3 regions of the Serratia rubidaea genome follow, and region 2 is predicted to be linked to each of the others. Evidence: predicted binding sites of a transcription regulator. Region 2 holds the regulator's gene; each other region holds the start of a gene.
The links. Region 2 encodes LexA, which represses DNA repair genes until DNA is damaged. Its sites were predicted from a motif close to TNCTGTATGTACATACAGNA; they were not measured.
Positions count from the first base shown of each region.

Region 1: the regulator LexA is predicted to act here: its motif matches at 7,549-7,568, upstream of rmuC (DNA recombination protein RmuC).
Region 3: the regulator LexA is predicted to act here: its motif matches at 3,245-3,264, upstream of dinB (DNA polymerase IV).

Region 1 covers NZ_CP065640.1:1,783,217-1,793,668, reverse strand. Annotated here, with positions in the region: gene hemB (porphobilinogen synthase) at 1-296, opposite strand, end outside; gene tatD (3'-5' ssDNA/RNA exonuclease TatD) at 311-1,093, opposite strand; gene tatC (Sec-independent protein translocase subunit TatC) at 1,153-1,923, opposite strand; gene tatB (Sec-independent protein translocase protein TatB) at 1,927-2,463, opposite strand; gene tatA (Sec-independent protein translocase subunit TatA) at 2,467-2,730, opposite strand; gene ubiB (ubiquinone biosynthesis regulatory protein kinase UbiB) at 2,864-4,495, opposite strand; gene ubiJ (ubiquinone biosynthesis protein UbiJ) at 4,492-5,100, opposite strand; gene ubiE (bifunctional demethylmenaquinone methyltransferase/2-methoxy-6-polyprenyl-1,4-benzoquinol methylase UbiE) at 5,114-5,869, opposite strand; gene rmuC (DNA recombination protein RmuC) at 5,950-7,485, opposite strand; gene I6G83_RS08180 (DedA family protein) at 7,611-8,141, opposite strand; gene I6G83_RS08175 (tyrosine-protein phosphatase) at 8,275-9,057, opposite strand; gene udp (uridine phosphorylase) at 9,293-10,054, opposite strand; gene I6G83_RS08165 (dienelactone hydrolase family protein) at 10,330-10,452, shown strand, end outside.
Region 2 covers NZ_CP065640.1:1,033,833-1,044,284, reverse strand. Annotated here, with positions in the region: gene plsB (glycerol-3-phosphate 1-O-acyltransferase PlsB) at 1-1,934, opposite strand, end outside; gene I6G83_RS04815 (diacylglycerol kinase) at 2,063-2,431, shown strand; gene lexA (transcriptional repressor LexA) at 2,540-3,148, shown strand; gene dinF (MATE family efflux transporter DinF) at 3,241-4,587, shown strand; gene zur (zinc uptake transcriptional repressor Zur) at 4,611-5,120, opposite strand; gene dusA (tRNA dihydrouridine(20/20a) synthase DusA) at 5,423-6,376, shown strand; gene pspG (envelope stress response protein PspG) at 6,539-6,757, shown strand; gene I6G83_RS04785 (quinone oxidoreductase) at 7,058-8,044, opposite strand; gene dnaB (replicative DNA helicase) at 8,282-9,697, shown strand; gene alr (alanine racemase) at 9,722-10,452, shown strand, end outside.
Region 3 covers NZ_CP065640.1:2,499,919-2,510,370, forward strand. Annotated here, with positions in the region: gene nqrF (NADH:ubiquinone reductase (Na(+)-transporting) subunit F) at 1-930, shown strand, start outside; gene I6G83_RS11595 (FAD:protein FMN transferase) at 931-1,962, shown strand; gene nqrM ((Na+)-NQR maturation NqrM) at 1,970-2,197, shown strand; gene I6G83_RS11605 (glycerophosphodiester phosphodiesterase family protein) at 2,208-3,128, opposite strand; gene dinB (DNA polymerase IV) at 3,280-4,344, shown strand; gene pepD (beta-Ala-His dipeptidase) at 4,373-5,833, opposite strand; gene gpt (xanthine phosphoribosyltransferase) at 6,225-6,683, shown strand; gene frsA (esterase FrsA) at 6,973-8,220, shown strand; gene crl (sigma factor-binding protein Crl) at 8,281-8,682, shown strand; gene proB (glutamate 5-kinase) at 8,790-9,893, shown strand; gene proA (glutamate-5-semialdehyde dehydrogenase) at 9,903-10,452, shown strand, end outside.

The DNA.
Region 1 (10,452 bases), 750 kb from region 2:
TCTTCCGCATGCAGGGATTTCTGCGCGGAATCAATCACCGGGAACAGCGAAATCACCGGCACGCCAAGTTTGGCAATGGCTTCCGCCTCTTTAACCAGCAGGTCGATGGACATCCGCGCCACGCCCGGCATGGAGCTGACCTCCTCCCGACGTTGGCTGCCTTCCATCACGAAAACCGGATAAATCAAATCGTTAACGCTCAGCTGGTTTTCAGCCACCAGGCGACGGCTGAAATCATGGCGACGCACGCGACGCATGCGACGCCCCGGGAAAGTGCCCGGAAACGCATAGCTCATACTCTTCTCCTGACTCATGCCAGCCGGAATAACCGGCGGGCGTTACGATCGGTTTCCTGCGCCAGCCACTGCGGATCTTCCTGGCGCCAGGTAGCCACCTGACGGACGATGTGGGGCAGAAAACAGGGTTCATTACGACGCGAAGCAGGTTTGGGCTGCAAATCCCGCGGCAACAGATACGGCGCGTCGGTTTCCAGCAGCAGCCGGTCGGCAGGAATGTTCGGCAGCAGCGCGCGCAGTTCCAGGCCGCGACGCTCATCGCAGACCCAGCCGGTAATGCCGACGGACAACCCCAGCGACAGACAGCTCGCCAGCTCCTCCGCATTACCGGTAAAGCAGTGCACGACGGCGGCGGGCAGTTTATCCAGCCAGGGTTTCAGCAACGCGACAAAGCGTTCATGCGCATCCCGGCAGTGTAAAAATACCGGCAGCTCCAGCTCTGCCGCCAGCGCCAGCTGCGCGCTGAACGCCGCCTCCTGCTCCTGCGGCGTAGAAAAGTTGCGGTTAAAATCCAGCCCGCACTCGCCGATGGCCACGACTTCCTCTCTAGCGGCCAACGCGCCTATCTGCTGCGCAACCTCGTCGCTCCAGCCGCTGGCCTGATGCGGATGCACGCCCGCGGTGGACCAGCAGAACCCGCGGTGATGCTGCGCCAGCGCGCTGGCCGCCTCACTCTCCGACAGGTCGGTGCCGGTAATCAGCATCCCCGTGACGCCGGCTTCTCGGGCGCGCTCAACCACCTGAGCGGCATCTTTGGCAAACTGCGAACTGGTCAGGTTAACACCGATATCAAACATGGCTTTTCCAAAACAGAAGCCGCCCATCTGGGCGGCTTGGCGATAACGATAAGGAGAACTCAGGACGTCGGGTGCTCTTCACCCTCATCCTCTTCTTCCGGCTGCGGCCGCCGCTTACCAACGTAGAAGCGGGCAAAGAAGATGCCGACTTCAAACAGCAGGTACATCGGGATAGCCAGCAGCGTCTGCGAGAACACATCCGGCGGCGTCAGCAGCATCCCCACCACAAAGGCGCCAACCAGCACGTAGGGACGCTTCTTCTTCAGGTCTTCCGGCGAGGTGACGCCGCTCCAGCACAGCAGAATAATCGCGACCGGCACCTCAAACGCCACGCCAAACGCCATAAACAGCGCCATGACAAAATCGAGATAGTTATTGATGTCGGTAGCAATCAGTACGCCGGCCGGCGCGGTTTTGGCAAAGAAGCCGAACGCCAGCGGGAACACGATAAAGTAGGCAAACGCCATCCCCAGATAGAACAGGACGCTGCTGGAAAACAGCAGCGGCATCATCAGACGGCGCTCATGCTTATACAGCGCCGGCGCGATAAAGGCCCAGACCTGGTACAGGATGACCGGCGCCGATACGAACACCGAGACAATCATCGTCAGTTTGATCGGGGTAAAGAAAGGCGAGGCCACGTCGGTGGCGATCATGCTTGCCCCGGCCGGCAGCTGCTTGATGAGCGGTGCAGAAACCAGCTGATAAATATCATTGGCAAAAAATACCAACGCAATAAAGATCACCAGCACGCTGATGATGGAGTTCAACAGCCGCTTACGCAGTTCAATCAGATGGCTGATAAGCGGTTGGGTATCTTCCACTGCCATGTTTTAACGGTCGCCATTAGGTGAGTGAGACGCTGGGGTATGCTCCGCAGCGGACGTGACGGGAGCCTTAGCTACGCTCGGCGCCGCGGCGACAGGCTCCTGCGCCGGTGCTTCCGCGGCCGGCGGCGTGGTTTTCGCGACGGCTGCCGGCGCGACGCCGTTCGCCGCCTCGCCGGTGATCACGTCGTCGTGCGCCGCCTCGGGTTCGTCGGTCCGTGGATTATGGATAGTGTTGGCATCGGCATCGGGCTGATACGAACGCTTCAGCGAGTCGGCCGCCTCTTTCAGCTCGTCCATCGACGCCTTCAGCTCCGGCGTCAGGTTCTGCAGGCCGGCCTTCTCCGCTTTCTTCAGGCTGTCCTGCAGCTCCTGCAGCTTCAGCTCCTGAGAAAGTTCGTTTTGCACCGACGCCGCCAGAGAGCGCAGCGCACGGATCCAGCCCGCAACCGTTCTTACCGCGACCGGCAACCGTTTCGGCCCCAGCACCACCAGACCAATCACCAGTACCAGCAGCAGCTCACTAAACCCAATGTCAAACACGGTTTATACCTGCTCTTTGTTCTTCGACTCTTCAGTTTTCGCTTCCGGCTGCTTATCCGCGATAGGCTTAGCCGTAAAGTCAGCGTCATGGCTGGTTTTTTCTGTCGTGTTGGTTGGCGAGGTGTTGTTGTCGTCGCCAATCGCCTTTTTGAAGCCCTTGATGGATGCGCCGAGATCGGAGCCCAGCGTACGGAGCTTATTGGTGCCAAACAGCAGCACCACGATCACCGCGATGATCAACAATTGCCAAATACTAATACCGCCCATTCCAATTACCTCTAGATTTACAGGGGTTATTCAACGTTGCCGCATTATACGGCAACTGTTAACCGGGTTACGAGTTCCCCGTCGACTTTTACATTGCGCTGACAGACGCCTATGAGGCCGACGAAAAACAGATTCAACTCGCGCGCTTCCAGCCCACGATCCAGGCGACGATCCCTCCGGCCATCATCCAGGCCGGCAGTACCTCGGTACCGCCCAGCAACAGAACGGAGCCGCCTACTAACAGTGTAGCGCCAACGCCGAACAAATACCGCGACTGCCCTTGCCGAACGCGCTGCGCCTGCATCTGATGGGTCAGCTTATCAACGCTTTGTTGCAACAGTTTATGCTGCTGCAGGCTATCATAAAATAATTCCGGCAGTTCAGGCAGCTTCTCCGCCCAGAACGGCGCCTTGTCTTTCAGGGCGCGGATCACCGCAGGAATGCCGACCTGGTCGCGCAGCCAGCTTTCCAGGAAGGGTTTCGCCGTGGTCCACAGGTCCAGCTGCGGATAAAGCTGCCGCCCCAGGCCTTCAACGTACAGCAGGGTCTTCTGCAACAGCACCAGCTGCGGCTGCACTTCCATATTGAAACGGCGCGCGGTGTTAAACAAGTTCAACAGCACGTTGCCGAATGAAATCTCCGCCAGCGGCTTTTCAAAAATCGGCTCGCACACGGTGCGGATGGCAAATTCAAAGTCTTCCACGTTGGTATCGCGCGGCACCCAGCCGGAATCAACGTGCAGCTCCGCCACCTTGCGGTAATCGCGATTGAAGAAGGCGATAAAGTTTTCCGCCAGATAACGTTTGTCGTCTTTGTTCAGCGAGCCGACGATCCCGCAGTCAATGCCGATATAGCGGGGATCTTCCGGATGCTCATAGCTGACAAAGATATTGCCCGGGTGCATATCGGCATGGAAGAAGCTATCGCGGAACACCTGAGTGAAGAACACCTGCACGCCGCGCTCGGCCAGCAGTTTCATATTGGTGCCCTGCGCTTCCAGCGTCGGAATATCCGACACCGGTATACCGTAGATACGCTCCATCACCAGCAGGCTCTCGCGGCAGTAATCGGAATAGACCTCCGGCACGTACAGCATCGGGCTGCCGTCGAAATTACGCCGCAGCTGAATGGCGTTCGCCGCTTCACGCAGCAGGTTCAGCTCGTCCAGCAGGGTCTTCTCGTACTCGCGCACCACTTCACGCGGGCGCAGACGGCGGCCGTCCGGCAACAGCTTCGGCACCCAGCCGGCCAGGCGGTACATCAGGCGCACGTCGGCCTTGATAATCGGTCCGATATCCGGCCGGATCACCTTCAGCACCACTTCCTTCCCGGTGGTTTTCAGGCGGGCGGTATGCACCTGCGCAATCGATGCCGAGGCCAGAGGTTGTTGTTCAAAGTCGTCAAACCACTCTTCCAGCGGCCCGCCCAGCGCCAGCTCGATATGCTTGCGCGCCAGCGCGCCGTCAAACGGCGCGACGCGGTCCTGCAACAGCGTCAGCTGGTCGGCAATGTGCGGTGGAAACAGATCGCGGCGCGTCGACATCATCTGGCCGAACTTGATCCATACCGGGCCCAGCTCCTGCAATGCCAGACGCAGACGCTCGCCCAGCGGCTGATCCTTGTGCTTGTTCGGCATCCAGAACAGCAGACGCCGGCCAAAGCGCAGCGGCAGGGTCAGACGCATTTTAGGGATCAACTCATCCAGGCCGTAGCTAAGAAAAACGCGAACGATAAAGTACAGGCGGCGTAATTCGCCAGGGGTCATCGCTTACCCTCCAACTTGTCCATGCGAGCCAACAGGGATTCCAGACTGCGGGCTGCGGCGTCCACCTCTTCGTTGAACCACACCACTTCCAGCGGCCCCGGCGCAACGCGCCACTCTTCGGTCAGCGTTTCCGCCACGTAGCGCTGCTGACGCTGCAGGCCGGACTTCAGCAGACAGGCGCCTTTGCCCATCACCTGAGTAATGCCCTGTGCGGCAATATCGCCGACGTAGGGCGCCAGCCACTCCGCCGGATCCCACTCCGCCAAATCAAGCAGCCCAACCAGCTGTTGCACCACCTGGATATCGCCCTCGACAATCAGCTCGCCGCTGCGCATCAACGGCGACAGCTGCTGGCGATCGCGCAGCTTGAGCAGCACCGGGATGCGCGTCTGCACCGTGCAATCGGCATCGTCTTCGGATTGCCCCAGCACGTCGACCCGCTGTTCGCTGAAAATCAGCACCAGCGGCGCAGAAAACTCCTGCAGCTCAATCCGCAGCACCTTGCCGGCCAAGCGCTGACGCGCGGCCTTCATGCTGCGATCACGGAACAGCAGGCTATTGAGCGACGTTTCCAACACGCCGGTCAGCAGCGGGGTTAACAGCATCGGCATGTCCATATCAGAACTTAAAGCCCCGGTGCAGCGCGACGATGCCGCCGGTCAGGTTGAAGTAGCTGACGTTGTCAAAGCCGGCATTCTGCATCATGCCTTTCAGGGTGTCCTGATCGGGATGCATGCGGATGGACTCCGCCAGATAGCGGTAGCTATCCGGGTCTTTCACCACCAGCTCGCCGATTTTTGGCAGCACGTGGAAGGAGTAGGCGTCGTAGGCCTTGCTCAGCGGCGCCAGCAGCGGCTTGGAAAACTCCAGCACCAGCAGACGGCCGCCCGGCTTCAGCACGCGAAACATCGAACGCAGCGCCTTGTCCTTATCGGTGACGTTGCGCAGGCCGAAAGAGATGGTGATGCAGTCGAAATAGTTATCCGGGAACGGCAGCGCTTCAGCATTGGCCTGCACGTAGTTGATGTTGCCGACGATGCCGCGGTCACGCAGCTTATCGCGCCCCATCTTCAGCATAGATTCGTTGATATCCGCCAGCACCACCTGCCCCTGTTCCCCGACCATGCGAGAGAACTTGGCGGCCAGATCGCCGGTGCCGCCGGCCAGATCCAGAACGCGCTGACCGCGGCGTACGCCGCTGCAATCAATGGTAAAACGCTTCCAGACCCGATGAATGCCGAATGACATCAGGTCATTCATTACGTCATATTTGGCCGCTACCGAGTGAAAAACATCGGCCACCATGGCCTGTTTTTCTTCACGCGCTACGGTACGAAAACCGAAATCTGTGGTTTCCTGCGATTGATCTGCCATTGTCTTGCCTGCTATTCAGTCAATTTTGTAGTTGTGGAGTGTACCAGAACCCCACGAAATACCCCACCTCGCCGCAGTGTTCATCCCTGCGACGCCGGGTCGGTAGCATCTTTTGCCTCTGCCCCCGGCAGCGCGCCGGCGGCGTCATCGGCCGCCTGAGCGTCTTGCCGCTCCTGCTCGCTGGCCTGCTGCGCCAGCTGCGGATTTATCGGCCGTTTCACCTCAACCCCCAAGGCGCGGAAGCCTTCGGTCTGACCGATAAGATTACCACGCCCTTCGCTGAGTTTGTTCATCGCCTGTCGATAGCTGCCCTGCGCCTTATCCAGACTTTGCCCCAGCGCCGACATATCATCGACAAACAGGCGCATCTTGTCGTACAACCGCGCCGCGCGGTCGGCAATGCGCTGGGCGTTCTGGCTCTGGTGCTCATAACGCCACAGGTTGGTGATGGTACGCAGCGCCACCAGCAGCGTCGTCGGGCTGACCAGCATGATATTGTGCTTCAGGGCCTCGCTGATAAGCTCCGGCTCGCGGTCAATGGCCAGCAGGAACGCCGGCTCCACCGGAATAAACATCAGGACGTAGTCCAGCGAGCGCAGCCCCGGCAGCTGCTGGTAATCTTTCCGCCCCAGCAGCCGGATATGCCCGCGCAGGGAGGCGATATGCTCGCTCAGCGCGGCCTCGCGCTCCGCCTCATCCTCGCTGTTGAAGTAACGCTCGTAGGCCACCAGCGACATTTTGGCGTCGATCACCACGTCCTTCCCCTGAGGGAGACGCACGATCACGTCGGGCTGCATGCGGCTCTGATGATCCAGCCGCACGTTCACCTGCGTTTCGTATTCATGCCCTTCCCGCAGGCCGGAGGCCTCCAGCACCCGGCTGAGCACCACCTCACCCCAGTTGCCCTGCGTTTTGTTATCGCCTTTCAGCGCCTTGGTCAGGTTGATCGCCTCACGCGCCATCTGCGCATTCAGCTGCTGCAGATTGCGTATTTCGTGAGTCAGGGTGTGGCGCTCCCGCGCTTCCTGGCCAAAGCTGTCCTGCACCTGGCGGCGGAAACCGTCCAGCTGTTCGCGCAGCGGCAGCAGCAGCCGGTCCAGGCTCTGCCGGTTCTGCTCATCCACCTTGCGGCCGCTGTGCTCGAAGATGCGGTTCGCCAGGTTTTCGAACTGGGTGGTCAGCCGCTGCTCGCTGTTGATCAGCAAGCGCTGCTTCTCTTCGGCCGCCATACGCGTCTCCTCCAGGCGAATCGTCACCTCGCGCAGCTCGGCCTCCTGCATGCTGTTGACTTCGCGCTGGGCGCGCAGCTCCTGATTGAGCTGCTCGCACTCGCCGCGCCAGTGTTCAAGCTGCTGCAGCTTTTCCCGCGCAGCGGCGAACTGCCCATGCAGATTACGCAGCTCCAAATCGTTTTGCCGCAGCTGCTGCTCCTGACGCTGCGCCGCCTCCTGACGCGCAGCAAGCTCCTGTTGCGCCTGCTGCAGCGACTGCTCCAGCAATCGCAGCTCCGTTTCGTGGTGCGCCTGGTTCTGCTGCAGCCGCAAATTGGCGATCAACCACCCCAGCAGCATGCCGATCACCACGCCGCCAATACCGTACACCAAGCTGGTATCCACCCTGCCTCCCGTTAAACCGTACCGTCCGGCGCATCGCGCCCGCTGCCCGTCACGTTAAGGGGAGACTGTATGGATGTCCAGTCAGAATTTTATCTGGCGCGCAATTATGCGCAACGCTGCGCAAACTAGGCAAACCACTGGCTTAACCACTTGATACCGAACGCGCCCGGCGCAAGAATGCCGAACGCCCAGATCATCGCCGACGTCAGGTTAGCCAGTTGGAAATAGCGCTGCGGCATGGCGCAGATGCCGCCGACCAGCGGCACCACCGCCCGCAGCGGGCCGAAAAAACGGCCGAAGAAAATGCCCAGCACGCCCCAGCGCTCAAAGAACGCGTGGCCGCGCACCAGCAGCTGCGGGTTGCGCGACAGCGGCCACATATGGGCCACGCGATCCTGATAGTGGTAGCCGACCCAGTAAGAGAGCCAGTCGCCAAAGAATGCGCCGGCCGCCGCCGCCGCCCAGATCGGCCAGAAAGCGATGCCGCTTTCCCCGATCAGCGCGCCCAGCGCCAGCAGGATCACCGTTGCCGGCAGCAGCAGGGAAAGAAATGCCAGCGATTCGCCGAAGGCCAGGAAGAAAATGATGGGGATGGCCCAGCCCTCGTGCTGCCGCACGACGTCGCTGACCCAGTGAATAACGTCGTTGAGACTCAAAGACGGGCTCCTTTACGGCGCAGTGTTAACATTCAGCCTTATGCTCGCCGGCGCAGGTTAAACCCCGGCTAAACGCGGCGATGATTGCCGCCGTCTCACAACGGCGGGCCACCGATATCGCTCCGGGCCGGCGTCACTCGAGGTAGCGCGCCTGCAGCGCGGCGCGCTGGTCGGCGCCCAGGCCATACTCTGCCTCCAGCCAGCGGTCGGTGCTGCCGTACTGTTCACGGATGCGGCCCAGCGCCGTCATCAGAAACTCTTCGCGGGCGCTCAGCACATAGGCGAACTGCGCCAGCGCAGACTCGTTCAGGCGCACCGACAGCTGATCCAGCATCTGTTCGCGGAAGGCGGCCAGCGTAGTTTCCGTCAGCAGGTAGTCTTCCACCACCGTGGCCTCGTCCGCCCCCAGTGCAAACAGCACCAGCGCGGAGCCGACCCCGGTACGGTCCTTGCCGACCGCACAGTGCTGCACAATGGCGCCTTCCGCCGGGTTGCTCAGCAGATCCGTCAGTTGCCTGTAAGCAGCGTTGCCAAACGGCAGGCGGCGATACAGCTCCAGCATAAAGGCGCGCGCATCGAACGTCGCCAGCGTCTCGCTGGTGAGCTTTTCCAGATTGGCGTTCACTTCATTGCTCAGCGGGTTGGCGGGAAAATGATGATACTGCGCGCCCTGCCACAGGATGTCAGGCTTGGCCTGCACCTCGTCGGTATCGCGGTAGTCCAGCACCGAGCGCACCGGGACGCCCGCCAGATAGGTGCAGTCGTTTTCCGTCAGGCGCTCCAGCGAACCGGAGCGGAACAGCAAGCCGCGCTTGATGCGGCGTCCGTCGGCAGCGCTGTTGCCGCCTAAGTCACGAAAGTTGATGCCGCCATCCAGGGGCGCAAGCGAGGGGTGGAGCAGAATTTGGGCGGTCATAGACATCCTCTTGATTATTGTCTGAGAAAGCGCCAACGCAGCGTGTAGACAAAGCGGGCGGACGCTGAAAGCTATACCCTAAATAATTCAAGTTGCGGCAACAGACAAGAGAGGATCGCCGAAAATGCGCAAAACTTTTCACCGCCGGCTGCGCCGCAGCTTGCTGGCTGACGGGGCGTTGAACAGGTAGCCAGGGGGAAACGGGCCGCGCGGCGGCCCGTAAAAAAACAGCGGATTACAGCAGGCGACGCGCCGCATCCACCACGATCTGCACCGCTTTGCTTTCGGTCTGTTTCATGGTTTCTGCATCAGGGATTTCCTGCTGGGTGCGGTTAACGATGACCCCGGCCACCATACCGGCGCGCAGGCCCTGGCTGGCGCACATGGTCAGCAGCGTGGCGGATTCCATTTCATAGTTCATCACGCCCATTGCCTGCCACTCTTCCATCGAGCCTTTAAAGCGGCTGACCACGCGGCCTGAATAAGTGTCGTAACGCTCCTGCCCCGGGTAAAAGGTATCGGAAGAAGCGGTGACGCCGATATGGGTCACGGCGCCGTTGTCCTTGGCCGCATCCACCAGCGCGGTGGTGCAGGCAAAATCGGCCACGGCCGGGAACTCCATCGGTGCAAAATGCAGGCTGGCGCCATCCAGGCGCACCGCCGCGGTGGTCACCAGCACGTCGCCGACGTTGATATCAGGCTGAATGGCGCCGGTGGTGCCGATACGCAGAAACGTACGGATCCCCAGCTGCGCCAGCTCTTCCACGGCGATGGAAGTCGACGGCCCGCCGATACCGGTGGAACACACGATCACCGCTTTGCCATCCAGCTCCGCGCGCCAGCTGGTAAACTCACGATGGGACGCCAGATGCACCGGGTTCTCCATCAGTTTGGCAATTTTTTCTACGCGCTGCGGGTCGCCGGGAACAATTGCCAGCTGAGCCCCTTGTAAATCGTTTTTGGTGAGGCCGAGATGAAAAACATCAGACTGAGACATACGAGACTCCTCATAAATTCAGGATTATTGGGAGGAACAAAAAAGCACTCTACTGAAAATTCTTGCCATTTTTAGTGACCAACATCACTACGAAAGAAGAAACAATTGTCGATCTACATATTTTATGTGATTCAAATCACACTAACGACCCCAAATAGCCACGTTTTCACTGGCTCAAGCATAGCCGACAAACGCCACAAAACGGCGATGACAAGCGGCCGTCTTGTTATCTATAGTTAATCTTTGCTCCGCTTCTCTCTTGGATGGAGACCGCCATGAAAACCGAACACGCAATGACACTCGCACCGGTGCAGGGAGGCTTCGCCCCTGCCGCCGAGCCGTTGGCCGAGACAACCATTTATACTGATGACCAGGGCATTCACGCCGGAGAAACCACC
Region 2 (10,452 bases):
TAAATCAGGCCGATCTGGCGCAGCAGCTCGGCGCGTGAGACGTGGCGGTGATGCATCACAATGCTGGCGATCAGCGACGGCAGCACCAGCAGGTGGTGAATGTTATTACGGTAATAGGTCATCAGCACCGCCTGCTCGCGCGGCAGAATGATGATATCGCCGATATTGTCCTGCTCCACCTCGAACTTATCCATATTGAGCGCGTGGTCCAGCAGCTCGCCCGGCGTATGGTCCGGCACCGTCACGTCGTCGGCGTACGGCGCGTTGCGCATCAGCTGCAGGTAGCAGTCCAGCTGCTCGATCAGCTGCTCGCGGGTCAGCGAACGCTGGCGCGAGGCCAGCAGCGCGGTTGAACACAGGTTCATGGCGTTGGCGGCGGCGGCGTTGTTGATGCGCACCATGATCTTGCCGGCCAGATCGTTCACCGTCGGCGTCAGCCAGCTCGGGCGCTGCGCTTCGATCGGGTCGATGGACTCGCGCCACTGCGGCACGTGCTGGTTCAGGTAGGCGGTCAGCGGCAGCGGTTCGCCGAAGTTGACATAGCCCTGGCCCAGATTGCGCAGCTTGCGCAGGCCGCGCATCATCTGCAGCAGGCTCTCTTTCTCTTTGGTCGCGCCGCGCAGCTCTTTGGCGTAGGTGCCCACTTCCATCACGTGCTCGTAGCCGATGTAGATCGGCACCAGGGTGATCGGCCGGGTGCCGCCGCGCAGCATTGCCTGAATGGTCATCGACAGGGTGCCGGTTTTCGGCTCCAGCAGACGCCCGGTGCGCGAACGGCCGCCTTCGACGAAGTACTCCACCGAGTAGCCGCGGGTAAACAGCTCGCCGAGGTATTCGCGGAACACCGTGGAGTAGAGCTTGTTGCCCTTGAAGGTGCGGCGGATAAAGAACGCCCCCAGCCGGCGGAAAATCGGCCCGGCCGGCCAGAAGTTCAGGTTGATGCCGGCGGCGATATGCGGCGGCACCAGGCCCTGGTGATACAGCACGTAGGACAGCAGCAGATAGTCCATATGGCTGCGGTGGCAGGGCACGTAGACGATTTCGTGGCCGTCCTGCGCCAGCTGACGCACGCGCTCGGCGTTGGTGACGTTGATGCCCTGATACAGCCGGTTCCAGGTCCAGCTCAGCACGCGGTCCGACAGGCGGACGGTTTCGTAGGAGAAGTCGGCGGCGATCTCTTCCATCAGCGCGATGGCGTTCTGCTGCGCCTTCTCGTGGGAGATCTTCTTGCTGCGCGCTTCGTCTTCCACCGCTTTTTCAATCGCCTTGGAGGCCAGCAGCTTATTGAACAGATCCTGCCGCGCCGGCAGGCTCGGGCCTACCGCCGCCAGACGCTGGCGTGAGAAGTGCATGCGCGCGACGCGCGCCAGCTTCTGCGCGATAATTTTATCGGTGCCGTGCTCGGTCGCCATCTTGCGCAGCGACACGGTGTTGGAGAAGCGCACGAAGCTGTCGCGTCCCAGCCACAAAATGGCGAAGAATTTCTGCACGCCGTTCAGCAGGCGCAGATGCGGGGTGCCCTGGCCTTCGCGCCCCGGAGAGCGGCCGAACATCACCGACGCCGGCAGCATCTGGATATCCAGCCCCGGGTTATTGCGGTGCAGGTCCAGATAGTCGTGGAACAGTTTTACCGACTCTTCCTTCGGCGTGTAATAGCGGAAGACGCGCGGGCCGTCGTGAATAAACACGTAGCTTGGCAATACCGCACCGTCGATCTCCAGCGGGTCGAGCGGGTCGGGCAGATCCTGCGCCAGGCACTGGGTGCGCAGCGTCAGCAAGTCCGCCTTGGAATGGTAAGGTAAAACGTACAAAATCGGTCGTGAGGGATCGAGCCCCAGCTCCGTGACCGGATCTGCGGGGATAGCTTTGCTTCTTACCAGCAGTTTAAGTGGTAGATTCAATAATTTATAATAAATTTTACGCCAACCTGACATAACTATGTGAAGCCTCTTGTTAGCAATGCGCCGCAAGCATACCAGAAAGCGGGTGACAGATCTGTGGTGTTAAAGACCCCCGAACCGTTAAAATTATGACTTACCTCTTGTAAAAGGCACACAGCAAAATGGCAAATCAGACGACCGGCTTGACCCGCATCATCAAAGCGGCGGGTTATTCATATAAAGGATTAACGGCGGCGTGGCGCAATGAGGCGGCGTTCCGCCAGGAAGCGGTGGCGGCGGCGGTCGCCGTCATTGTGGCGCTGTGGCTGGACGTCGACGCCGTGGCGCGTATTTTACTGATTGGCTCGGTGCTGCTGGTGCTGATTGTCGAGGTGCTCAACAGCGCCATCGAGGCGATTGTCGACCGCGTCGGCACCGACTTCCACGAGCTGTCCGGCCGCGCCAAGGATATGGGGTCGGCGGCGGTGTCGCTGAGCATTATCCTGGCGCTGCTGGTCTGGGTAACGCTGCTGTGGCGGCATTTCGCCTGATTTGCGCAGCGGCGCGCTAATCCCTGATTTTTATTCATTCTCCGGTTCCCAATCCGCGTTCACCTGTATATACTCACAGCAAGACTGTATAAACAAACAGGGGGCGGAATGAAAGCACTAACTACCAGACAGCAAGAGGTCTACGATCTGATTCGCGAGCATATCTCGCAAACCGGCATGCCGCCAACGCGCGCCGAGATCGCATTGCGTCTGGGGTTCCGCTCGCCGAACGCCGCCGAAGAACACCTGAAGGCGCTGGCCCGCAAGGGCGTGATCGAAATCGTCTCCGGCGCTTCGCGCGGCATCCGCCTGCTGATGGAAGACGAAGACGGCCTGCCGCTGATCGGCCGGGTCGCCGCCGGTGAACCGCTGCTGGCGCAGCAGCATATCGAAGGGCACTACAAGGTGGATCCGTCGCTGTTTAAACCAAATGCGGATTTCCTGCTGCGGGTCAACGGCATGTCGATGCGCGATATCGGCATTCTGGACGGCGACCTGCTGGCGGTGCATAAAACGCAGGACGTGCGCAACGGCCAGGTGGTGGTGGCGCGCATCGAAGACGAAGTGACGGTGAAGCGTTTGAAGCGCAACGGCAATATGGTTGAGCTGCTGCCGGAAAACAGCGAGTTCACGCCGATCAAGGTTGACCTGCGCGAGCAGAACTTCACCATTGAAGGGCTGGCCGTCGGCGTTATCCGCAACGGTGACTGGATCTAAACCGCATCCCCCGCGTTTAATCGCCCCGGCCACGTCCGGGGCGATGTTATTTCTTATCTGACTCCTCTTTTCAGCTACGGGAACATATGACTATGCGCCTGCTTGCCTCCTTGACCAGCGACACGGATAAAGCCCTGTGGCGTTTGGCGCTGCCGATGATCTTCTCCAACATTACCGTGCCGCTGCTGGGGCTGGTGGATACCGCGGTGATCGGCCACCTCGACAGCCCGGTCTATCTGGGCGGCGTGGCGGTGGGGGCGATGGTCACCAGCTTCCTGTTTATGCTGCTGCTGTTCCTGCGTATGAGCACCACCGGGCTGACGGCGCAGGCGCTGGGGGCGCAGAACCCGCAGGCGCTGGCGCGCGCCTTTATGCAGCCGCTGCTGCTGGCGCTGCTGGCCGGGCTGGCGATTGTGCTGCTGCGCCATCCGCTGATCGACCTCGCGCTGCAGATCGTCGGCGGCGACGGCGAGGTGCTGACGCAGGCGCGGGCGTTTCTGGAAATCCGCTGGCTCAGCGCGCCGGCGGCGCTGGCGAACATGGTGCTGCTGGGCTGGCTGCTGGGCGTGCAGTACGTGCGCGCGCCGGTGATCCTGCTGATTGTCGGCAACCTGCTGAATATCGTGCTGGATCTGTGGCTGGTGATGGGGCTGGGCTGGAACGTGCAGGGCGCGGCTACGGCCACCGCGCTGTCGGAATATGCCACCCTGCTGCTCGGGCTGTGGCTTAGCTGGCGCGTGATGCGCATGCGCGGTATTTCACCGCCGATGCTGCGCCACGCCTGGCGCGGCAACGTACGCCGCTTGCTGGCGCTCAACCGCGATATCATGCTGCGCTCTCTGCTGTTGCAGCTGTGCTTCGCTTCGCTGACCATTTTCGCCGCCCGGCTGGGCAGCGAGGTGGTGGCGGTCAACGCGGTGCTGATGAACCTGCTGACCTTTACCGCCTACGCGTTGGACGGCTTCGCCTATGCGGTTGAGGCGCACTCCGGCCATGCCTACGGCGCGCGCGACGACAGCCAGCTGCGTCTGGTGTGGCGCGCCGCCTGTCGTCAGTCCTGTCTGGTGGCGCTGGGCTTTGCGCTGGTGTACGCCTGTGCGGGGCAGCAGATCGTCAATATGCTGACCTCCCTGCCGGAGCTGCGCGCGCTGGCGGCCGGCTATCTGCCGTGGCAGGTGGTGCTGCCGCTGGTTGGCGTCTGGTGCTACCTGCTGGACGGCATGTTTATCGGCGCGACGCGCGGCGCCGAGATGCGTAACAGCATGGCGGTGGCGGCGGCGGGCTACGGCCTGACGCTGCTGAGTTTACCGCTGCTGGGTAACCACGGGCTGTGGCTGGCGCTGTGCGTATTTCTGGGGCTGCGCGGCGTATCGCTCGGCTGGATCTGGCACCGGCACCGGGTCAACGGCACCTGGTTTGCGCAGGGAAAGGCGGCTTAACGCGCGTTAAGCCGCGGGGCGGGTTACTTCTTTTTCACCACGATGCTGTGGTCGTGGTCGCAGTCATGCTGGCTGTCGCAGGCTTCCACCTCCACGCAGCCGGCGCACAGGCCGTGCGCTTCCACCACGCTGTGGCGCAGCGCAAAGCCGGATTCCTGCGCCAGCTTCTGCAGCGTCTCTTCCACGCCTTCCGTCGGGCGCTCGGTGACCTGGCCGCAGCGGTCGCAGATAAACAGCGCCGAGGTATGCATCGGCTCCTCGAAGTGGTGGCACAGCACGTAGCTGTTGGCCGACTCCACGCGGTGGATAAAGCCCTGTTCCAGCAGAAAATCCAGCGCGCGATAGACCGTCGGCGGTTTGGCCTGCGGTTCCACGACGCGCAGCAGGTCGAGCAGATCGTAAGCGCTGATCGCACCGGGCTGTTGCGCCATCAGGCGTAACACTTCCAGCCGTTGCGGCGTCAGGCGCACATTGCGTTGCTGGCAGAGTCGTTCTGCCTGCGCGAGCAGCTTTTCCTGGTTGGTTGGGTTCATGGCGAATATCCCGGTACGTTAAAAATGCGATTTTACCATGTCTGCGGCAAATCACCGATAGCCGGTGGTTTTTCTTGTCGCTTCGGCCACAAAAATGGCCGTTTTTCAGCGGGATAATGCCGGGCGGCGCGGTGGTTTCGCCTCGGCGGCGGTTTACGTTATAATCAGCGATTACTTTTTTGTCCGCCTGATGCTGAATAGATACCGCAATGACCGATTCGTTAAAACCAGAACACACTCCGCATGCCGGCTCAAACGGCGCTGAACGGCCGTTTAACGCCAGCCGCTTTTCCATCGCGCCGATGCTCGACTGGACCGATCGTCATTGCCGTTATTTCCACCGCCTGCTGAGCAAAGAGACGCTGCTGTATACCGAAATGGTCACCACCGGCGCGATCATTCACGGCAAAGGGGACTATCTGGCGTACAGCGAACAGGAACACCCGCTGGCGCTGCAGTTGGGCGGCAGCGATCCGGCGGCGCTGGCGCACTGCGCCAAACTGGCGGAGCAGCGCGGCTACGATGAGATCAATCTGAACGTCGGCTGCCCGTCCGACCGGGTGCAGAACGGCATGTTCGGCGCCTGCCTGATGGGACAGGCCGCGCTGGTGGCGGACTGCATCAAGGCGATGCGCGACGCGGTGTCGATTCCGGTCACGGTAAAAACCCGTATCGGCATCGATGACCAGGACAGCTACGCCTTCCTGTGCGACTTTATCGACACCGTTTCCGGCCGCGGCGAGTGCGAGATGTTTATCATCCACGCGCGCAAAGCCTGGCTCTCCGGCCTGAGCCCGAAAGAGAACCGCGAAGTACCGCCGCTGGACTATCCGCGCGTCTACCAGCTCAAGCGCGATTTCCCGGCGCTGACCATCGCCATTAACGGCGGCGTCAAATCCCTGGCCGAGGCGCAGCAGCACCTGCAGCACGTCGACGGCGTGATGATGGGGCGTGAAGCCTACCAGAACCCGGGGATTCTGGCGCAGGTGGACCGCGAGCTGTTTGGTTCGCAGGCGGCGGTGCGCAACAGCGTGGAGGTGGTCGAGGCGCTGTATCCGTACATCGAACGCGAACTGGCGAACGGCACCTACCTGGGCCATATCACCCGCCATATTCTGGGCCTGTTCCAGGGGATCCCGGGGGCGCGCCAGTGGCGACGCCATCTGAGTGAAAACGCCCACAAGGCGGGCGCCGACGTGCGCGTGGTGGAGCAGGCGCTGAGCCTGGTGCGCCAGCCGCGCAGCGAAGTGGCGTAATTCGCCGCTTTTTACGCTAACTGTTAGCTATTCTCGCCAGCTGTGCCGCGCCCTGCGGTGCAGCTTTCATTGTATTTCAACGGGTTGCCGACACCGCCAAGGTTGGCACGCTTCTTGTAATAACGCTGGCAGATGCCTGTTTTACCGAGGAGCTTCCTTATCATGTTAGAAATTTTCTTTTTTATCGGCTTTGTGCTGATGTTGCTGGTCACCGGCGTGTCGCTGCTTGGCGTGCTGGCCGCGCTGTTTGTCGCCGCCGCCTTTATGCTGCTGGGCGGCCTGTTTGCGATGGTGATTAAGCTGTTGCCGTGGCTGATTCTGGCGGTGGTCGGCGTATGGATATATCGCTCGCTGCAAAAACCGCAGATACGGCGCTATTGATTTTTGCTGATTAATCAGTCAGTCATGATGAAAATGTCGTAACAAACAAGAGAGTGAATGCGGCAGAGATCACACCTTGAGCGATAAAACGCCGTAGCGGTGCGTTTAACGTTCTTTTTGCGTTTGGCGGCTGTTAGGATGTGCGCCGTAGCAGTGAAGTGATGCTGACAATTTCATCACCGTACGGGGCAGCCTTAATAATAATCGTGTTGCATCAGCAACCTCTGTCCCGGGCGGACTCTGCTCTACCCTACAAAACGCAGTATCAGAAAGGGCTCCGTCAGGAGCCCTTTTCTGTTATCAGCCGGGGATCAGCAGGCTGGAGCCGCTGGTCTGGCGGCTTTCCAACCGCTGGTGCGCGCGCTGCGCGTCAGCCAGCGCAAATTTTTGTTCGTCGTTCACTTCCACCTTGATGGCGCCGCTGCCAATCAGCGCAAACAGCTCGTTGCTGGCGTATTCCAGCTCGGCGCGGTTGGTGATGTAGCCGTTGAGGGAAGGGCGGGTGACATACAGCGAACCTTTCTGATTCAGCAGCGCCAAATCGACGCCGGTTACCGGCCCGGAGGCGTTGCCGAAGCTGACCATCAGGCCGCGGCGCTTCAGGCAGTTAAGCGAAGCCTGCCAGGTGCTCTTGCCGACCGAATCATACACCACGCTGACCTTCTCGCCGTCGGTCAGCGCCGCCACGCGCTCGGCAATGTCTTCCTGCTGATAGTTGATGGTCGCCCAGGCGCCGGCCTGCTGCGCCAGCGCCGCTTTTTCCGCCGAGCCGACGCTGCCGATCAGTCTGGCGCCCAGCGCCTTCGCCCATTGGCAGGCAATCAGCCCGACGCCGCCGGCGGCGGCGTGGAACAGGAAGGTTTCCCCCGGCTGCAGGTTATAGGTCTGCCGCAGCAGATAGTGGACGGTCAGCCCCTTGAGGAAGGAGGCCGCGCCCTGTTCGAAACTGATGTTGGACGGCAGCAGCGCCACTTTTTCTTCCGGCACGTTATGCACTTCGCTGTAGGCGCCCAGCGGCGCCTGCGCATACACCACGCGGTCGCCCGGCTTCAGCGCGCTGACGCCGGCGCCTACTTTGCTCACCACGCCCGCCGCTTCGGTGCCCAGCCCGCTCGGCAGCGACGGCGGCGCGTATAAACCGCTGCGCACATAGGTATCGATGTAGTTGATGCCGATGGCCCGGTTTTCAATCTGTACCTCGCCGGCGGCCGGATCGCGCGGGGTAAAATCAACGAATTGTAAAACTTCCGCTCCACCGGTGGCGGAAAACTGAATGCGCTTGGCCATAGCTCCTCCTCGTGTGCACTGTCGCCGTTAGATCCTAATGTTAGGACATCGTTATGGGTCATTAATGTATAGCCGTCATACTTCAGGTTACAGCGGCGTTGGCTGCGCTCAGTCAGCCGAATCACCGGCCTGAGTCAGCCCATCGGGATTTCTTCCCTTGCCGCCCGCCTGTAACTGGAATTATTTAGGGTATATACTGCCGCGTTGTCACTTCATAACAGGTAATGCGTCCCCACTATGGCAGGAAAGAAACCCACCAACAAATCTAACGAGGCGCAGGCACCGCGCGATCGCCAAATGGAAGGGCTGAAGATGCCGCCGCATTCGCTGGAGGCGGAACAGTCCGTGTTGGGCGGTTTAATGCTGGATAACGAGCGCTGGGACAACGTGGCGGAACGCGTGGTCGCCAACGACTTCTTCAGCCGTCCGCACCGCCTGATCTTTACCGAGATGCAGCGCCTGCTGGAAATGAGCAAGCCGATTGACCTGATCACCCTGTCCGAATCGCTGGAACAGCGGGATGAGCTGGATTCCGTCGGCGGCTTCGCCTATCTGGCCGAGCTGGCGAAGAATACGCCGAGCGCCGCCAACATCGGCGCCTATGCCGATATCGTGCGCGAACGCGCGGTGGTGCGCGAGATGATCGCGGTGGCCAATGAGATCGCCGACGCCGGTTACGATCCGCAGGGGCGCACCAGCGAAGACCTGCTCGATCTGGCGGAATCGCGGGTGTTCCAGATTGCGGAAAACCGCGCCAATAAGGATGAAGGACCGAAAAGCGTCGATCAGATCCTGGAAGCCACCGTATCCCGTATCGAATCGCTGTACCAGACGCCGCACGACGGCGTCACCGGGGTGGACACCGGCTATCAGGATCTGAACAAGAAAACCGCCGGCCTGCAGCGATCGGATCTGATCATCGTGGCGGCGCGTCCGTCGATGGGTAAAACCACCTTTGCGATGAACCTGTGTGAAAACGCCGCGATGCTGCAGGACAAACCGGTGCTGATCTTCAGCCTGGAGATGCCCGGCGAGCAGATCATGATGCGTATGCTGGCCTCGCTGTCGCGCGTCGACCAGACCCGCATCCGTACCGGCCAGCTGGACGATGAGGACTGGGCGCGCATTTCCAGCACCATGGGCATCCTGCTGGAGAAGCGCAATATGTATATCGACGACTCCTCCGGCCTGACGCCGACCGAGGTGCGCTCGCGCGCCCGCCGTATTTTCCGTGAAAACGACGGCCTGAGCCTGATCATGATCGACTACCTGCAGCTGATGCGCGTGCCGTCGCTGTCGGACAACCGAACGCTGGAAATCGCCGAAATCTCGCGCTCGCTGAAGGCGCTGGCGAAGGAACTGCAGGTGCCGGTGGTGGCGCTGTCGCAGCTGAACCGCTCCCTGGAGCAGCGCGCCGACAAACGCCCGGTCAACTCCGACCTGCGTGAATCCGGCTCCATCGAGCAGGATGCCGACCTTATCATGTTTATCTACCGTGATGAGGTGTACCACGAGAACAGCGATCTGAAAGGGATCGCCGAAATTATTATTGGTAAACAGCGTAACGGCCCGATCGGTACGGTACGCCTGACCTTTAACGGCCAGTGGTCGCGCTTTGACAACTACGCCGGCCCGCAATACGACGACGAATAATTAATACTCAGCCAAGGAACTGAAATGAAAGCGGCAACCGCTGTCATCGACCGCCGCGCTCTGCGACACAACCTGCAACAGGTACGCCGTCAGGCGCCGAACAGCCGCCTGATTGCGGTTGTCAAAGCAAACGCTTATGGACATGGCCTGCTGGAAACGGCCCACACCCTGCAAGACGCCGATGGCTACGGCGTCGCGCGCATCGGCGAGGCGCTGATGCTGCGCTCCGGCGGCATCGTTAAACCGATCCTGCTGCTGGAAGGCTTCTTCTGCGCGGATGATTTGCCGGTTCTGGCGGCAAATCATCTCGAAACCGCGGTACACAGCATCGAACAGCTTGAAGCGCTGGAGCAGGCGACTTTGCCGCACCCGGTGACGGTGTGGATGAAGCTCGATACCGGCATGCACCGTCTGGGCGTGCGCCCGGAGCAGGCGGAAGCGTTTTACCAGCGCCTGTGTGCCTGCCGCAACGTGGCGCAGCCGGTAAATATTATCAGCCATTTCAGCCGGGCGGATGAGCCGGAGTCCGACGCGACGCTGCGGCAGATCACCTGTTTCGAACAGTTTGCCCGCGGCAAACCGGGGCAGCGCTCCATCGCCGCCTCCGGCGGCACGCTGCTGTGGCCGGATGCGCATAACGAATGGGTGCGGCCGGGGATTATCCTGTACGGCGTCTCGCCGCTGGAAACCCGCGACGCCAGCGCGTTCGATCTGCGGCCGGCGATGACGCTGAAATCCAGCCTGATTGCGGTGCG
Region 3 (10,452 bases), 1.5 Mb from region 2:
AAGCGCGAAGCGAAAGAGGGTTGCCGTCTGGCCTGTCAGGTCAACGTGAAGCAGAACCTGAAAATTGAGCTGCCGGAGGAGATCTTCGGCGTGAAGAAATGGGAATGCGAAGTCATTTCCAATGACAACAAAGCGACCTTTATCAAAGAGCTGAAGCTGAAGATCCCGGACGGTGAGGATGTGCCTTTCCGCGCCGGCGGTTTTATTCAGATTGAAGCGCCGGCGCACGATATCGGCTATGCCGATTTCGACGTGCCGGAAGAGTACCGCGGCGACTGGGACAAGTTTAACCTGTTCCGCTACCGCTCCAAGGTGGACGACACCACGGTGCGCGCGTATTCCATGGCGAACTACCCGGAAGAGAAAGGCATCATCATGCTGAACGTGCGTATCGCCACGCCGCCGCCGAACAATCCGGATGTGCCGCCGGGCATTATGTCGTCGTACATCTGGTCGCTGAAGCCGGGCGACAAGGTGACGATTTCCGGGCCGTTCGGCGAGTTCTTCGCCAAAAAGACCGACGCCGAGATGATCTTTATCGGCGGCGGCGCGGGTATGGCGCCGATGCGTTCGCATATTTTCGATCAGCTGAAACGTCTGCACTCGAAGCGCAAGATCACCTTCTGGTACGGCGCCCGCTCGCTGCGTGAAATGTTCTATGAAGATGACTTCAATCATCTGCAGGAAGAGAACGAAAACTTCACCTGGCACGTGGCGCTGTCGGATCCGCAGCCTGAGGATAACTGGACCGGCTACACCGGCTTTATCCACAACGTGTTGCTGGAGAACTACCTGAAGAACCATCCGGCGCCGGAAGACTGTGAGTTCTACATGTGCGGGCCGCCGATGATGAACGCCGCGGTGATCAAGATGCTGAAGGATTTGGGCGTTGAAGATGAAAACATCATGCTTGATGACTTTGGTGGCTAAATGCGCGCGTCAGCGATGAAAGGCTGGATAACGCTGGTGGCGCTTGGCGCCACCCTGCTGTTAAGCGGATGCGGGCCGACGCAGGTGAACCTTGATGGTAAAACCATGGGGACCTCCTACTCGATCCGCTATCTGCCCGGCGACGATACGCCGTCGGCCAGCAAGATTCAGGCGGAGATCGACAAACGTCTGGAGCTGGTGAACGACCAGATGTCGACCTACCGGCCGGATTCGGAGCTGAGCCGCTTTAACCGCAGCCGCGCGGTCGACACGCCGTTCCCGGTCTCCGCCGCGACGGCGCAGGTGGTCAGCGAAGCGCTGCGCATTAACCGCGTGACCGACGGCGCGCTGGACGTCACCGTCGGGCCGCTGGTCAACCTGTGGGGCTTTGGCCCGGAAGGGCGCAGAAGCCAGGTGCCGGACGCCGCAGAGCTGGCGCAGCGCCGCGCCTGGACCGGTATCGACAAGCTGGCGGTGCAGGGCAATGCGCTGGTGAAGCATATCCCGGAGCTGTATGTCGACCTGTCGTCAATCGCCAAGGGCTATGGCGTTGACGTGGTGGTGAACTACCTGCACTCCCAGCAGGTAAGAAACTACATGGTGGATATCGGCGGCGAGGTGCGCACCCGCGGTCTGAACGGCAAGGAGCAGCCGTGGCGGATTGCCATTGAGCGGCCGGCCAGCGGCGGGGAGCAGCGTGCGCAGCTGGTGATTCAGCCCGGTAATATGGCGATTGCCACCTCGGGTGATTATCGCAACTACTTCGAGCAGGACGGCGTACGCTATTCGCATACCATCGATCCGCGCAGCGGCCGGCCGATTGAACACCGTCTGGCGTCGATTACCGTGATCAGCCCGACCTGCATGACCGCCGACGGCCTGTCTACCGGGCTGGACGTAATGGGGCCGGAACGTGGCATGGCGCTGGCCAACCTGCTGGGGATCCCGGTCTATATGATCGTGAAAACCGACGACGGTTTTGAAGAGCGCTATTCCGAGGCCTTTAAACCGTATATGAATAAAATCCTGTGAGGCCGCTATGCTGACGGTATTTGTTGCCACCTTTGTGTTGTTTCTGCTGATTATCGGCGGCATGTCGCTGGGCTATGTGTTCAAACGCAAAAGCCTGCAGGGCAGCTGCGGCGGCATCACCGCGCTGGGGATGGAGAAAGTCTGCGACTGCCCGGAACCGTGCGATGCGCGCAAAAAGCGTCTGGCTAAAGAGGCGCTGCGCCGGGAACAGTTGGAAAAGCACCGCATTTTATAACCGTTCACTCTTATTCCGGGGCGCGGCTGGCCGCGTCCCGATTCCTCTTCCGCCACTGCTGCGCCTGTTCGGGCGAATCCACCATCACCGCGTCAGCCCCCAACGTTTGCGCCTGCTGGTAAGCCTCCGGCGAGTTAATGCCGAATAACACAATCCGCGCCGGACCCTGCGAACGGAAACAGGCCATTGATTCCTCATCCCAGCTGAGCTGCGCCTTGGAGCGTCCTTCGCCCAGCGTGTATTTCTCCACCACCTCGACTTCGCGCGTCAGCTCCAGCCCGTACCAGCGGGGCGTCGCGTCGTGCGGCTGCAGCTGGCAGCGGTGCGCCATGGCGACGTTAGCCAGCAGGCTGCGGGTTTCATCACGGCTGACAAAGCGCGCGATCTGCGGCGGTAGCGCCTGCAGGTAGCGGGCATCGGTGGAATAGATCCGGGTGCGCGCCAGCGCGTGCTGCTCTTCCAACGTCGTCAGCAGCGCGTCGGCGAAGCGGGCCGGATCGGCGTCCGGCGACTTGATGTCCAGATAGAAGGTGGCGTGCGGAAAGGTTTGCAGCACCGTTGCCAGCCGGGGAATGCCGATGCCCTGGGCACGGTACGGGTGGCCGTCGCCACGGGTGTAGGCCCAGCCGGCATCCGTTTGCGCCAGTTGTGCTGCGCTATAGGCGGAGACCGGGCCGCGGGCGTTAGTGAGTGCTTGCAGATCGGCAGGGCGATAGAGAACGACCACCCCGTCTTTACTCAGCTGCAGCGTGATCCACACGGCGTCGGCGCCGTTAGCCAATGCGCTGCGGATGGCCGGCACGGTATTTTCCGGCGCATCGGCGGTGCCGCCGCGGTGGGCGATAATGGCCGGTTGCGACGCGGCGACGGCGTTATACAGCGGGGCGCACAGCAGTAGCAGCAGTGCGGGCAGGGCGCGGAGAAGCGGCATGAGAACGTTCCTGAAATTGACCTGGCGTTATTATACGGCTGAAAAATGACGTTTTTTTTAACCTCCGCCGTCTGTATTCGGAGATTGCCTAGGCCCGTCTTGAGAGTGCGCAATTTTGCTGTATACTTATCCAGTATTGTTGGAGGGCGCGATGCGTAAAATCATTCATGTCGATATGGATTGCTTCTTTGCCGCAGTGGAAATGCGCGACAATCCCAGCCTGCGGGATATTCCGCTGGCGATCGGGGGCAGTGCCGAACGGCGTGGCGTGATCAGCACCGCCAACTATCCGGCGCGCCGCTACGGCGTGCGCAGCGCGATGTCGACCGCCATGGCGCTGAAACTGTGCCCGCAGCTGACGCTGCTGCCGGGGCGCATGGCGGCTTATAAAGAGGCGTCGCTGCATATCCGCCAGATCTTCGCGCGCTATACTTCGCTGATTGAGCCGCTGTCGCTGGATGAAGCCTATCTGGACGTGACCGACAGCCCGCAGTGCAACGGTTCGGCCACGCTGATGGCGGAGGAGATCCGGCAGGCCATTTTTGATGAACTGCAGCTGACCGCCTCGGCCGGCGTGGCGCCGATCAAGTTTCTGGCCAAGATCGCCTCCGATCTGAATAAGCCCAACGGGCAGTATGTGATCCCGCCGGCGCAGGTGGGCGCCTTTCTGCAACAGCTGCCGCTCGGCAAAATCCCCGGCGTGGGCAAGGTGACCGCCAAGCGGCTGGAAGAGCTGGGGCTGCACACCTGCGCCGACGTGCAGCGTTACGATCTGGCCGCGCTGCTCAAGCGCTTCGGCAAGTTCGGCCGGGTGCTGTGGGAACGCAGTCAGGGCATTGACGAGCGACAGGTATCGTCGGAGCGGCTGCGTAAATCGGTCGGCGTGGAGCGTACGCTGGCGGAGGATATCCACGACTGGGCGGAGTGCGAAGCGCTGATTGTCGACAAACTCTACCCCGAACTGGAAGCGCGCCTGCGTAAGGTAAAACCCGATCTGCATATTGCCCGCCAGGGGGTAAAACTGAAGTTTCAGGATTTCCAGCTGACAACGCAGGAGCACGTCTGGCCGGTGCTGAACCGGGAGGATTTGCTGGCGGTGGCGCAGCAGGTGTGGCGCGAGCGGCGCGAAGGGCGCGGCGTCCGGCTGGTGGGGCTGCATGTGACGCTGCTGGATCCGCAGATAGAACGGCAGCTGCTGCTGCCGTGGGATGGCTAGGGCCGGAGAACCCGGCCCTGATGCGTTATCAGTCGCGTTCCGGAATGGCTTTCAGCAGTTCGGTCAGCAGCTGCCAGTACAGACCGACGCTTTCAATCTGCACCTGCTCGTCCGGCGAATGCGGCCCGGTGATGGTCGGCCCGATGGAGACCATATCCATATCCGGGTACGGTTTCTTGAACAGTCCGCACTCCAGACCGGCGTGGATCACCATAATGTTCGGCGTCTTGTTAAACAGGCGCTGGTACAGTTCGCGCACCAGATGCATCACCGGAGAATCGGCGTCCGGCTGCCAGCCCGGGTAGCCGCCTTTCGGCTCTACTTTGGCGCCTGCCAGCTGGCCCAGCGCGGTCAGCATTTCCACCACGTAGTCTTTGCCGCTGTCGATCAGCGAGCGGATCAGGCAGATGATTTCCGCTTCGCTGTCGCTGGTGGTGACCACGCCGAGGTTCAGCGAGGTTTCCACCACGCCCTGCACCGCGTCGCTCATGCGGATCACACCGTTCGGCGTGCCGTTCAGCAGCGCCAGGAAACGCTTTTGGCTGTCGGCGGTCAGCGCCTGCTGCGCGCTGTCGCTTGGCTCCAGCAGTACGGTGATGTTTTTCTCTTTCGCCGCCAGTTCGTTCTGCAGCGTCGTCAGGAACGCCTGGCTCAGCGCCTTCAGCGTGGCAACCTGGTCCGCGGCGACCGCGACGGTGGCAAAGGCCTCACGCGGGATGGCGTTGCGCAGCGTGCCGCCGTTCAGCTCCAGCAGACGCAGGCCAAGCTGCGGGGCATGGGCGAACAGGAAGCGGGCCAGCAGCTTGTTGGCGTTGCCGAGGCCCAGATGGATATCCGCGCCGGAGTGGCCGCCTTTCAGGCCCTTGATGGTCAGCTTCAGCGTCTGGTAGCCGGCCGGCAGCGCTTCACGCTGCAGCGGCAGGGTGGTGATAAAATCAATCCCGCCGGCGCAACCCATGTAGATCTCGCCTTCTTCTTCCGAATCGGTATTGATCAGGATATCCGCCTGCAGCCAGTTCGGCTGCAGACCGAATGCGCCGTCCATGCCGGCTTCTTCGGTCATGGTCAGCAGCACTTCCAGCGGGCCGTGCTCAACGCTGTCATCCGCCAGTACCGCCAGTGCGGAAGCCATGCCGATGCCGTTGTCCGCGCCCAGCGTGGTGCCGCGCGCCTTGACCCACTCACCGTCGATATACGGCTGGATCGGATCCTTGGCGAAGTCGTGTACGGTGTCATTGTTTTTTTGCGGCACCATATCCAGGTGCGCCTGCAGCGCGACCGGCTTACGGTTTTCCATGCCTTTGGTGGCAGGCTTGCGCAGCAGGATGTTGCCGACCTGGTCGCGTTCGGCGTGCAGGTTTTTCTCTTTGGCCCAGTCGAGGATATGCTGCGCCAGCGCTTCTTCATGGTAAGAAGGGTGCGGGATTGAGCAGATTTTAGCGAAAATGTCCCACAGCGGCTGTGGTGAAAGTTGAGACAATTCAGACACGTTGAGTCTCCTGTTGACGGCGTTTCCGGCTCGGATGGCGGAAGCCGTGCGGTTAAGTTAAGGGCAATGCCCGGCGGAGATAAACGCGTGGCCGGGACGGCTGCCGTTAGCGTGGCTAGTGTGTGCCGCGTCGGCACGATAGTCAGAGAATATCATTTTATTGGCGCCGGTGCGCGCGTGCTATCGCACTGCATAATCGACAAAAGGGCGCGGTTTTATAGGAAGTTGCCGACTTTTACAGCATCAATTACCAGAAGAGCCTGGTAAGGAATTCGCGATGAATTCCTCGGTTCAACTGGTATTCAGCGCGCCCAATCTCTATAATCTCGCGCAACCTTTTTTCCCCTGAACACTTGAGTAAGCCGATTTTACACTGGCTGGGACACCTTTTATGAGCGAAAAATACGTTGTTACCTGGGATATGTTGCAAATGCAAGCGCGCAAACTGGCGCATCGCCTGCTGCCGGCTGAAAAATGGACCGGCATTATCGCGGTAAGCCGCGGCGGCCTGGTGCCGGCAGCGCTGCTGGCGCGCGAACTGGGGATTCGCCACGTCGATACCGTCTGCATTTCCAGCTATGACCACGACAACCAGCGCGAGATGAAAATCCTCAAGCGCGCTGAAGGTGACGGCGAAGGTTTCATCGTAGTTGACGATCTGGTGGATACCGGCGGCACCGCGAAAGCCATTCGCGAGATGTACCCGAAAGCCCACTTCGTCACCATTTTCGCCAAGCCGGCCGGACGTCCGCTGGTGGACGACTATGTGGTCGACATCCCGCAGGATACCTGGATCGAACAGCCTTGGGATATGGGCGTTAGCTTCCTGCCGCCTATCGGCGGCCGCTAAGCGCCTGACCGCAGCAACGCCCGGTAATGCGGGCGTTGTCATTTCCCGCCTTTATTTTTGTAAATTCCCGCCGTTTTTTTCCTGCCGTCCGGCGCTGCCTTTCCGCCGTTATTACCAATAAACGGATTAGTTATCAGTGCGCTAGCGGATGTCGTCGCCGCAGTGAAGCGTAAAATTAACGCCTATTTAACAATGAGATAGTTTGGTTTCCCGCGCCAGAGTTAGGTACACTACGGGTAGTCATCAGGCCGTTTTCGCCTGCGTCCGATTTACGGAGGCTGTTGTTACCATGGCACAAGCCAACCTTTCCGAGATTTTATTCAAGCCCTCATTCAAGCACCGCGAGACGTCGACGCTGATCCGGCGTGCGCCGCACGCCCGTTCCGCCACCATGCACTCGCCGCTGGAAGGCGACACCGCCAATAACTGGTACCGCATGCTTAACCGCCTGCTGTGGGCGTGGCGCGGCGTGGACGCGGTGGAGATCGTGGAGGTGCTGTCGCGCATTGCCGCCTCTGCGGCGGAGCACAGCGACGAGCGCCTGCTCGATACCGTGGTCGGCTACCGCAACGGCAACTGGATTTACGAGTGGGTGCATCAGGGCATGCAGTGGCAGCAGCGCGCGCTCGAGCAGCAGGATCCGCTGCTGGCGGGCAAACACTGGCTGCGCGCCGCCAACTTTTACAGCATCGCCGGCTATCCGCACCTGAAAGGCGATGAACTGGCGGAGCAGGCCGAAGTGCTGGCCAACCGCGCCTATGAGGAAGCGGCGCTGCTGCTGCCGTATCAGCTCAAGGAGCTGGAGTTCAAGATTGACGGCGGCAGCCCGATCACCGGCTTCCTGCATATGCCGGAGCAGGGCAAGGCGCCGTTCCCGACGGTGCTGATGTGCGGCAGCCTTGATACGCTGCAGACCGACTATCACCGCCTGTTTAACGACTATCTGGCGCCGCTGGGCATTGCGATGCTGACCATCGATATGCCGTCGATCGGCGCTTCCGCCAAATGGAAGCTGACGCAGGATTCCAGCTTCCTGCACCAGCAGGTGCTGAGCCAGCTGCCCGGCGTGCCCTGGATAGACCATCAGCGGGTGACCGCCTTCGGCTTCCGCTTTGGCGCCAACGTGGCGGTGCGGCTGGCATATCTGGAGCCGCAGCGCCTGCGCGGCGTCGCCTGCCTGGGGCCGGTGGTGCACGGCGTGCTGTGCGATGCCCGCAACCAGCAGCAGGTGCCGGACATGTATATGGACGTGCTGGCCAGCCGGATGGGCATGGCCGACGCATCCGATCACGTGCTGAAAATGGAGCTGAACCGCTACTCGCTGAAAATGCAGGGCCTGCTCGGCCGTCGTTGCTACACGCCGATGCTGTCCGGCTTCTGGGAACAGGACCCGCTCAGTTCGAAAGCGGAATCGCAGCTGATCGTTTCTTCCTCACTGGACGGTAAACTGCTGGCGATCCCGCGCGCGCCGATTTACCGCAGCTTCCATCAGGCGCTGCAGCAGATGAGCCGCTGGCTGCACGACAAAATGCGTTAAATAGTTGCTAATTTTTAACAGTTTGTTAAAAAGAGGGGTCTACATTAAGGAGGTTGAAGTATGACGTTACCGAGTGGTCACCCTAAAAGCCGACTAATGAAACGATTTGCCAGCTTGGGGCCGTACCTGCGTGAAGGGCAATGTGAGAACGACCGGTTTTTCTTTGACTGTCTGGCCGTATGCGTCAACGTGAAACCCGCGCCGGAGAAGCGAGAGTTCTGGGGCTGGTGGATTGAGCTGCAGGCGGACGATACGCGTTTTACCTATACCTATCAGTTCGGGCTGTTTAATAAAGAAGGTGTATGGCAGCCGGAAAAGATTAAAGATTCTGAAGTAAAAGGCAAGCTGGAAACCACGCTGCGGGATTTCCATCAGCGTTTGACGGAGCTGCTGAACGGGATGGAGCTGTCGCTGGAACCTGCTGACGATTTTAACGAGCAGCCGATCAAACTTTCTGCTTAGGCGGTTTCCCCGGCAATTGCACTGAATTCGCGTTGTGCCTGTTGGCATAACGCGTCTCTCCTGATACAAAGACCTCTGCACTTCTTCTATTTCAACGGCGAATGATTATGAACGGCAGCCAGACATTGGTTGTGAAATTGGGCACCAGCGTGTTGACCGGCGGATCGCTGCGTCTGAACCGCGCCCATATTGTCGAGCTGGTGCGCCAGTGCGCACAGCAACATGCTGCGGGTCACCGCATTGTTATTGTCACCTCCGGGGCGATTGCTGCCGGGCGTGAGCATCTGGGCTACCCCGAGCTGCCCGCCACCATCGCTTCGAAACAGCTGCTGGCGGCGGTGGGGCAGAGCCGCCTGATCCAGCTGTGGGAGCAGCTGTTTTCGATTTACGGCATCCACGTCGGGCAGATGCTGCTGACGCGCGCCGATCTGGAAGACCGCGAACGTTTCCTTAACGCGCGCGACACCATGAACGCGCTGCTGGATAACCGCATCGTGCCGGTGATCAATGAGAACGACGCGGTTGCCACCGCGGAGATCAAAGTCGGCGATAACGACAACCTGTCGGCGCTGGCGGCGATTCTGGCCGGCGCAGACAAACTGCTGTTGCTGACCGACCAGCCGGGCCTGTTCACCGCCGACCCTCGCAACAACCCGCAGGCGGAGCTGATTCGTGAAGTGCACGGCATTGACGATGCGCTGCGGGCGATTGCCGGCGACAGCGTTTCCGGCCTGGGCACCGGCGGGATGGGCACCAAACTGCAGGCGGCCGACGTGGCCTGCCGCGCGGGTATCGACGTGGTGATCGCCGCCGGCGGCAAGCCGGGCGTGGTGGCCGACGTGATCGACGGCAACCCGGTAGGCACCCGTTTCCACGCGCTGGAAGCCCCGCTGGAGAACCGTAAGCGCTGGATCTTCGGCGCGCCGCCGGCCGGCGAAATCACCGTGGATGACGGCGCGGTTGACGCCATTATGGCGCGCGGCAGCTCGCTGCTGCCGAAGGGCATCCGCGAGGTGAAGGGGGACTTCTCCCGTGGCGAAGTGATCCGCATCCGCAACCTGGCGGGGCGCGATCTGGCCCACGGCGTCAGCCGCTACAACAGCGACGCCATGCGCATGATTGCCGGACATCACTCGCAGCAAATCAGTGATATTCTCGGTTATGAATACGGCCCGGTGGCCGTGCACCGCGACGATATGATCGTAAGTTAAGGAGTAAGCATGCTCGAGCAGATGGGGAAGGCCGCCAAGCAGGCTTCCTGGCAACTGGCGGTGCTCAGCACGGCGCAAAAGAATCAGGTGCTGTCGGTGATGGCCGACAGACTGGAAGCCGACAGCGACATCATTTTACAGGCTAACCAACAGGATATGGCGCAGGCGCGCGCCAGCGGGATGAGCGAAGCCCTGCTGGACCGCCTGCTGCTGACGCCGGCGCGCCTGACGGCGATCGCCAACGACGTGCGGCAGGTGTGCCGCCTGAACGATCCGGTCGGCCAGGTGCTGGACGGCAACCTGCTGGACAGCGGCCTGAAGCTGGAACGTCGCCGCGTGCCGCTGGGCGTGATCGGCGTAATTTATGAGGCGCGGCCTAACGTCACCATCGACGTCGCCAGCCTGTGTCTGAAAACCGGCAATGCGGTGATCCTGCGCGGCGGTAAAGAGACGCACCACACCAACCAGGCGACGGTGAAGGTGATCCAGCAGGCGCTGGAGCAGTGCGGCCTGCCGGCGGCGGCAGTACAGGCGACCGACAGCCCGGACCGGGCGCTGG